DNA from 2 places in the Clostridium sp. Marseille-Q5894 genome. Region 1 is predicted to be linked to the other one. Evidence: a T-box and tRNA genes for the amino acid it is inferred to sense, from the RefSeq annotation. Region 1 holds a T-box; the other holds one or more tRNA genes.
What was found. The T-box of region 1 lies ahead of pheS (phenylalanine--tRNA ligase subunit alpha). A T-box ahead of a tRNA ligase gene usually reads a tRNA of that ligase, here a tRNA-Phe.
Positions count from the first base shown of each region.

Region 2: it encodes a tRNA-Phe, which carries the amino acid that the T-box ahead of pheS (phenylalanine--tRNA ligase subunit alpha) is inferred to sense. The anticodon was not compared.

Region 1 is NZ_CAMPPT010000008.1:77,765-82,151, forward strand. Features, by position in the region: rRNA gene OC535_RS11940 (23S ribosomal RNA) at 1-2,017, shown strand, start outside; rRNA gene rrf (5S ribosomal RNA) at 2,103-2,211, shown strand; T-box leader at 2,282-2,482, shown strand; gene pheS (phenylalanine--tRNA ligase subunit alpha) at 2,514-3,551, shown strand; gene pheT (phenylalanine--tRNA ligase subunit beta) at 3,556-4,387, shown strand, end outside.
Region 2 is NZ_CAMPPT010000002.1:71,791-76,177, forward strand. Features, by position in the region: tRNA gene OC535_RS02945 (tRNA-Ala) at 1-7, shown strand, start outside; tRNA gene OC535_RS02950 (tRNA-Met) at 43-119, shown strand; tRNA gene OC535_RS02955 (tRNA-Ile) at 157-233, shown strand; tRNA gene OC535_RS02960 (tRNA-Ser) at 242-334, shown strand; tRNA gene OC535_RS02965 (tRNA-Met) at 357-433, shown strand; tRNA gene OC535_RS02970 (tRNA-Asp) at 437-513, shown strand; tRNA gene OC535_RS02975 (tRNA-Phe) at 517-592, shown strand; gene OC535_RS02980 (secondary thiamine-phosphate synthase enzyme YjbQ) at 685-1,086, shown strand; tRNA gene OC535_RS02985 (tRNA-Arg) at 1,355-1,431, shown strand; tRNA gene OC535_RS02990 (tRNA-Pro) at 1,448-1,524, shown strand; tRNA gene OC535_RS02995 (tRNA-Ala) at 1,537-1,612, shown strand; tRNA gene OC535_RS03000 (tRNA-Met) at 1,648-1,724, shown strand; tRNA gene OC535_RS03005 (tRNA-Ile) at 1,762-1,838, shown strand; tRNA gene OC535_RS03010 (tRNA-Ser) at 1,847-1,939, shown strand; tRNA gene OC535_RS03015 (tRNA-Met) at 1,962-2,038, shown strand; tRNA gene OC535_RS03020 (tRNA-Asp) at 2,042-2,118, shown strand; tRNA gene OC535_RS03025 (tRNA-Phe) at 2,122-2,197, shown strand; gene OC535_RS03030 (hypothetical protein) at 2,850-3,236, shown strand.

The DNA of each region.
Region 1 (4,387 bases):
GAAGGTAGAGCACTGAATATGTGATGGCCCCATCCCGGGGTACTGAATATAATCAAACTCCGAATGTCACAGAGACAGGCTCGGCAGTCAGACAGCGGGTGATAAGGTCCACTGTCAAAAGGGAAACAGCCCAGACCATCAGCTAAGGTCCCAAAATATATACTAAGTGGAAAAGGATGTGGAGATGTCCAGACAACTAGGAGGTTGGCTCAGAAGCAGCCATCCTTTAAAGAGTGCGTAACAGCTCACTAGTCGAATGACTCTGCGCCGATAATTTACCGGGGCTAAGTATATTACCGAAGCTATGGATTTACAGAGATGTAAGTGGTAGGGGAGCGTTCTATAGGCGGAGAAGCTGTACCGGAAGGAGCAGTGGAGCGTATAGAAGAGAGAATGCCGGTGTGAGTAGCGGAACGCGGGTGAGAATCCCGCGCACCGAAAACCCAAGGTTTCCAGAGGAAGGTTCGTCCGCTCTGGGTAAGTCGGGACCTAAGGCGAGGCCGAGAGGCGTAGTCGATGGACAACAGGTAGAGATTCCTGTACTTACGGTATGAATGAAGGAGTGACGGAGCAGGCTAGCGCATCCTGGAGCTGGAAAAGCAGGTGCAAGCGAGGTAGCTGACAGCCAGGCAAATCCGGTTGTCGAAAGGCGAAGGCGTGAAGCGGATGGAAAGCTAAGGCGAGTACAGAAGAGCGTGAAGCAAGCTTCCAAGAAAAGCTTCTAGTGCTAATCATACAGTAACCCGTACCGAAAATGGACACACATGGGTGAGGAGAGAATCCTAAGGTGAGCGAGAGAACTATAGCTAAGGAACTCTGCAAAATGACTCCGTAACTTAGGGAGAAGGAGTGCTCATAGAGATATGAGCCGCAGTGAAACGGCCCAAGCGACTGTTTACCAAAAACACAGCTCTATGCTAAGTCGAAAGACGACGTATATGGGGTGACGCCTGCCCGGTGCTGGAAGGTTAAGAGGATGTGTCAGCGCAAGCGAAGCACTGAATTGAAGCCCCAGTAAACGGCGGCCGTAACTATAACGGTCCTAAGGTAGCGAAATTCCTTGTCAGGTAAGTTCTGACCCGCACGAAAGGCGTAACGATTTGGGCGCTGTCTCAGCTGTAGACTCGGTGAAGTCTTAGTACCTGTGAAGATGCAGGTTACCCGCGACTAGACGGAAAGACCCCATGGAGCTTTACTGCAGCTTGATATTGGACTTTGATGCAGGATGTACAGGATAGGTAGGAGACGAAGAGACATGCACGCCAGTGTGTGAGGAGTCGCTGTTGGGATACTACTCTTCGTGTATTGGAGTTCTAACCGGATGCCATAAACTGGTGACGGGACAGTGTCAGGTGGGCAGTTTGACTGGGGCGGTCGCCTCCCAAAGAGTAACGGAGGCGCCCAAAGATACCCTCAGCTTGGATGGAAATCAAGCGCAGAGTGCAAAGGCAAAAGGGTGTTTGACTGCGAGACCAACAAGTCGAGCAGGGACGAAAGTCGGGCTTAGTGATCCGGCGGTGCTGAATGGAAAGGCCGTCGCTCAACGGATAAAAGCTACCCTGGGGATAACAGGCTGATCTCCCCCAAGAGTTCACATCGACGGGGAGGTTTGGCACCTCGATGTCGGCTCATCGCATCCTGGAGCTGAAGTCGGTTCCAAGGGTTGGGCTGTTCGCCCATTAAAGCGGTACGCGAGCTGGGTTCAGAACGTCGTGAGACAGTTCGGTCCCTATCTGTCGTGGGCGTAGGAAGTTTGAGAAGATCTGTCCTCAGTACGAGAGGACCGGGATGGACATATCAATGGTGCACCAGTTGTCACGCCAGTGGCACAGCTGGGTAGCTAAATATGGAAGGGATAAACGCTGAAGGCATCTAAGTGTGAAACCCACTTCAAGATGAGACTTCCCAAAACGCAAGTGAGTAAGACCCCTTAAAGACGATAAGGTAGATAGGTCAGGAGTGTAAGCATGGCGACATGTTAAGCGGACTGATACTAATAGGTCGAGGACTTAACCTAAAGAGAAGGTTGGAGACGAGCAAATGGAAGGAACTATTATCCGGTTTTGAGTGATTCTCGAAAGGAATTGCTTAAAGAGAAGAGATCTGGTAGCGATAGCATGATGGACACACCTGTACCCATACCGAACACAGAAGTTAAGCATCATAACGGCGAAGATAGTACTGCGGTGCGAAAATAGCAAGCTGCCGGTTCTTTTTTTATTTTAAATATAAATAAATTCTATTGTCAAAAGAGATCAAACACGTTATAATAATTAGGTATAACAACACGATGATAAGGACTAGTAGGTAGGAAAGTTGTTTTAGAGAGGAAGATATTTGGTGAAATTCTTCTAACAATAGAACTATTGAATTCACCTTGGAGTGCGACTAATCCTCGCCGTTTAAACTACGTTACAGTTAATTAAGGGCATAATCTTAGGATTATGAATTAGGATGGTACCGCGAGATAATCGTTCCTATTGGAACGATTTTTTATATTTTTAGGAGGAAATATGGAAACAAAATTATTAAAAATTAAAGAAGAAGCGTTGGCTAAATTGGATAACTGTTCATCTTTAAAAGAATTAAATGAGATCCGTGTCTTATACCTTGGAAAAAAAGGACCGATTCAAGAAGCGATGAAATCGATGAAAGATATGGCCCCTGAAGAAAGAAAATTATTTGGTCAAACTTCAAATTTAGTTAAACAGGAATTATCGAAGGCTGTTGAAGATAAAAAAGATATCTTAGAGCAACAGGCAATTTTAGATAAGATCAATAAAGAAAAAATCGATATCACTTTACCTAGTTATAAATTAGATCAAGGATCTTTACATCCTTTATCAGCAATCGTTGCCGAGTTAGAAGATTTATTTTTAGGTATGGGTTATCAAATTGCAGAAGGACCTGAAGTAGAAAGTGATTACTTCAATTTTGAATTAATGAATTTACCAAAGGGACACCCTGCACGTGATATGCAAGATACTTTTTATATTGATGAAAGTATTTTAATGCGTACACATACATCACCAGTTCAGGCACATACTATGTTGGCAGCTAAAGGTAAAGGGCCAATTAAAGTTATTTGTCCAGGTAAGACTTATCGCCGTGATGATGATGATGCTACTCATTCTCACCAATTTATGCAATGTGAAGGTTTAGTTGTAGATAAAAATATTACTATGGCTGATTTAAAAGGAACATTAGAAGTATTTGCTCGTAAGTTTTTTGGGGAAAAACGCGAAGTTCGTTTGCGTCCTTCATATTTTCCATTTACTGAACCATCAGTAGAAGTTGATATTTCATGCCATAATTGTAATGGTAAAGGTTGTTCAATGTGTAAACATACAGGTTGGATTGAAATTCTAGGTGCGGGTATGGTTAATCCTAAGGTACTTGAAATGTGTGGTTTTGATTCAAAAGTATATCAAGGTTTTGCATTTGGAATAGGAATTGAACGTGTAGCAATGCTTAAATATGGAATTGATAATATCCGTAATTTCTATAATGACGATATTAGATTTTTAAGTCAATTTGGTAGAAAGGAGTAGAAGAATGGATATTAGTTTAAATGTTTTAAATAAATATGTAAAAGTTGATGATCAAGATCCTAAAGAATTAGCTGATAAGATTACTTCAATTGGTTTAGAAGTTGAAGGAATGCATAATTTAGCTAATGGTAATAATATGACAATTGGTCTTGTATTAGAGTGCATACCACATCCAGATAGTGATCATCTCAATATTTGTCAAGTAGAAGTAAGACCAGGTGAAGTGAAACAAATTGTTTGTGGAGCTCCAAATGTTGCAGCTAATCAAAAAGTTATAGTTGCTAATCCAGGTTGTGATTTGGGTGGCGGTTTTGTCATTAAGGAAAGTAAAATTAGAGGTCAAGAATCTAATGGGATGATTTGTTCAATTGCTGAACTTGGTTTAGATCAGCGATTACTTAAACCAGAGGATAAAGAAGGAATTCATGTATTAGATGATGATGCGCCAATTGGTGAAGATCCATTAGAATATCTTGGTTTAAAAGATACGATCTTAGAAGTTGGTTTAACACCAAATCGTTCAGATTGTATGGCATTAACATCTTTTGCTTATGAAGTTGCAGCTTTGTTAGGACGTGAAGTTAATTTACCAGCAGTTACACCTTCAGGTATTGATGGTAGTGGTATCAGTGTTAAAATCGAGACAGAACTATGTTCATTCTTTGGGGCTAAATTAGTTAAAGGAGTAACTACGAAAGAATCACCAAAATGGTTAAAAAATGCATTGATGGCAAGTGGTATCAAACCAATCAATAACATTGTTGATATTTCTAACTATGTAATGTTGGAAACGGGACAACCGATTCATATGTATGATTACGATAAATTGAATAGAA
Region 2 (4,387 bases), on a different contig from region 1:
TCCACCAAGATATTAAATTATAGCATTGCTGTAGTTAATTACGGCGGGGTAGCTCAGTTGGCTAGAGCAATCGGTTCATACCCGGTGGGTCGGGGGTTCGAATCCCTTCCCCGCTACCAGTTTAATATAAGGTACCCGTAAGAGATGAAGCAACAAGGACCCTTAGCTCAGTTGGTTAGAGCTATCGGCTCATAACCGATCGGTCGTTGGTTCGAGTCCAACAGGGTCCACCAAATAATGCGAGGGATTACCCAAGTCCGGCTGAAGGGATCGGTCTTGAAAACCGACAGGGGATTAACGTCCCGCGGGGGTTCGAATCCCTCATCCCTCGCCATTTAATTAAGAAAAGAGAATATCGCGGGATGGAGCAGTCTGGTAGCTCGTCGGGCTCATAACCCGAAGGTCGTTGGTTCAAATCCTTCTCCCGCAACCAAGAGGTCTGGTAGTTCAGTTGGTTAGAATGCCGCCCTGTCACGGCGGAGGTCGCGGGTTCGAGTCCCGTCCAGACCGCCAAATGGTTCCGTAGCTCAGTCGGTAGAGCAGAGGACTGAAAATCCTCGTGTCGCTGGTTCGATTCCGGCCGGAACCACCATTAGTCAGCTGTGTAGACAGTTTTTTTTTGACTAATTTTGTGTGTAATCATATATACGTGTTTGATATTAATAAGCTAAAGGAGAATGTTTTATGTTGTATAAGCATCAATATCAGTTTTCAAAAAGAATGGAAATGATCGATATTACTAATCAGATAAAAAAGGATTTAAAAGATGCAAAAATGAAAAATGGTATAGTAATTGTTTATACACCACATACAACAGCCGGTATTACGATTAATGAAAATGCTGATCCAGATGTAGTTAGAGATATGTTGAATGGATTTGAACGTGTTTTTCCAACTAACCATCCTGATTATCATCATTTTGAGGGTAATTCGCATGCCCATATGAAATCAACAGTATTTTCGCCAAGTCAAACTTTGATTATTGATCATGGACAAATTATCTTAGGAGTATGGCAAAGTGTTTATCTTTGTGAATTTGATGGTCCTCGAAATAGAACTTATTATGTTAAATTTATTGCAGGATAGATTGTTAATATATTTAGAGATGATTGCAGTGTGGAAAAATTTATAGTAAAAGTGATTTAACTATTGCAATGACTATATTACTTATGCTATAATCTATTCACGGCAAAAAAAGATTTATTAAAACAAATTTTGCGTTAATGTAATACTGTATTTTGTTTGAAATGTAGATATATTCTTATTTATCTAAGAATTATCAAAAAAGTCAAAAAACGACTTGCAAAAGCTAGAGGGATATGGTAATATAGAAAAGCATTGTAAGAAAGAAAAAGCGCTAGTAGCTCAACTGGATAGAGTGCTTGACTACGGATCAAGAGGTTGTGGGTTCGATTCCTGCCTAGCGCGCCATTAAGGGAAGAGAGAGCGGGAAGTAGCACAGCTTGGTAGTGCACCTGGTTTGGGACCAGGGGGTCGCAGGTTCAAATCCTGTCTTCCCGACCATTAAAAAAAATTGGGGCCTTAGCTCAGCTGGGAGAGCACCTGCCTTGCACGCAGGGGGTCAGCGGTTCGATCCCGCTAGGCTCCACCAAGATATTAAATTATAGCATTGCTGTAGTTAATTACGGCGGGGTAGCTCAGTTGGCTAGAGCAATCGGTTCATACCCGGTGGGTCGGGGGTTCGAATCCCTTCCCCGCTACCAGTTTAATATAAGGTACCCGTAAGAGATGAAGCAACAAGGACCCTTAGCTCAGTTGGTTAGAGCTATCGGCTCATAACCGATCGGTCGTTGGTTCGAGTCCAACAGGGTCCACCAAATAATGCGAGGGATTACCCAAGTCCGGCTGAAGGGATCGGTCTTGAAAACCGACAGGGGATTAACGTCCCGCGGGGGTTCGAATCCCTCATCCCTCGCCATTTAATTAAGAAAAGAGAATATCGCGGGATGGAGCAGTCTGGTAGCTCGTCGGGCTCATAACCCGAAGGTCGTTGGTTCAAATCCTTCTCCCGCAACCAAGAGGTCTGGTAGTTCAGTTGGTTAGAATGCCGCCCTGTCACGGCGGAGGTCGCGGGTTCGAGTCCCGTCCAGACCGCCAAATGGTTCCGTAGCTCAGTCGGTAGAGCAGAGGACTGAAAATCCTCGTGTCGCTGGTTCGATTCCGGCCGGAACCACCATTAAAATTTAATGAGTTGATACATAATAATGAGATATACATATTGTTGTATTTCTCATTTTTTTGCTTATAAAGAAAATTTACTGATAAAAAGAAGTTTTTTGGGAATAAGGATACAAGTATAAACGAATTTTTCGCTAAATGAGATCAGATACTTGGGAATTACTGTTTTTAGATTTTAAAGGTTTAACAAGAGCTAATACTAACAGGCTTTTACTTAATTATTTGATTGATGATGAAGTGAATGTAAATGTTTTAACTGCATAAGAAAATGAAGTTGTCTCATCGGCAACTTCATCACTAACAATTTTAATTATTTCACCTGTCTACTTGACAGGGGCGGTTCAAATCAGGCTACTTTTTCTTCTAGTTTTCTAATCATTTGCGGACAGATAATCAAGGTAGTATAAGTTGTCATCTTGATTATATTTTAGTAAGCGGTTTTTATAGAAGTGTGCCAGGGGTTAAGTCCAAAAAAATAGATTGAAATACATAATAGAGCTAGTACGTAAATTAAGGTGTAATAGGATTCAACAATAAATAGAGTAAGCTATTTGATACTTATTTTTATGCGATTGCTTTGTATGTAAATAGTGAAAGGTTGTTTTTATTTTATAATATGTTATACTATTGTCTATTAAAGAGGTGTTTAGATGAAGTATAAAGAGTTTCGAATGTTGATTTTTTCAATTGTTTTTTTCTTTGTAATTGTTGGTGTATGTATTTATTTTGCACTAGATCATAATCGCTCGAAAGTAATTATTGGAGTTATTTTATCGTTTGTTGTATTAATGATGTTAACGACTAAATATAATATGAAAATATTCAATGATTCTATGTTGATTTATGAATTTAAGGGAATTGGAATTATGCCAGCATTAGTTGATTATAAAAATATTAAGGATGTAACTTTAATTAGTAAACATAAAGTTAAAATAAAGCATAGAGGTACTTCTACACTATATATTTTAGATGCGGAGGCCTTTTATGAAGAATTGCTGGAAAATATCAAAGAATACAAGGATACGATTAGCAGTTAGTCTTATATTTTTAATGTTATTATGTTATAGATATCTATTTTTGAATGATTATTAAAAAGCATGATTTTAAATAGAAAATAAATAAACTGTTTTGTGTTTTTTATGATAATTTATTAGAATCAATATAGTTTTTCTTTTTAGATTGTAAAAGATAACGAGATAGAAAATATATGATTTATGAAGAGAGTATTATCGAGAATACAAATATTTAGTAATGATTTATTATTTATATATGCTTTTTTTCAAGATAATGATATTTTTAAAGCTAAGAAAAAATTGATTTGGTTGATTTCCAGCATCTTCTAAAGAACTTATCGTTTCTCGAAATCAAAGCCATGTCAATGTTAAAAATATCTTTTTAGATATATGATCAAAGATGAAAATGATTATCCTATTGATATCGAAATTCAAATGCATGGCTATGAAAAGAAACGTTTTCAGTTTTCCAGAATGCTGGACGATTAGTTAGAACAGGGCAAAAAGTATATCAGTATATTTTAATAAATGAGAAAAATTCTCATCGGCAAAGTTTATCAGAATGTTATATATTTAAAAATGAGTAAAGTGAATAGAAACGTTGAATTTATATTATGTTCATATGAAAGAAATTAATAATATGTAAAAAGAGGAACTAAGTGGACTGAATAGACTGTGTAGCTTGTTTATAAAAAACAGTCATGATGATAAAATAAAAGACCAAGTGGAAGATATCATTAAAAACGTGCAATGAATTCAAGAAAGATCTATGGGATTTAGGAAACGAAAGAGAATTAGCACTGATAAGAGAAGAACAGTTAAACTGGAGTATGAAAATAACCAAAGGAATCAAAAAAGGTATTGGGCTGGGAATTATACAAACATGTATTAAAATGATTAAAAAATATCAATCAAGACTGCCAAAACAGGCAGAAAGCTTAATAGGCAAACATTAGATGGAATAATTGATTTTTAAAGAAGAAGATTTTAAAGTTTTTAAGCAAAAAATAGATATGATTAAATAATAAGGAAGAAGTTTTAAGATCGTTTGTTGTTAACGAAGTTAATACTTCTTTTTATATTTTTTAGGAAACCGGAAAAAACTTAATAAGAGATTGATGTGGTTGATAGATTTAAATATTACAACTAATAAATACTGGCAATAATATATATTT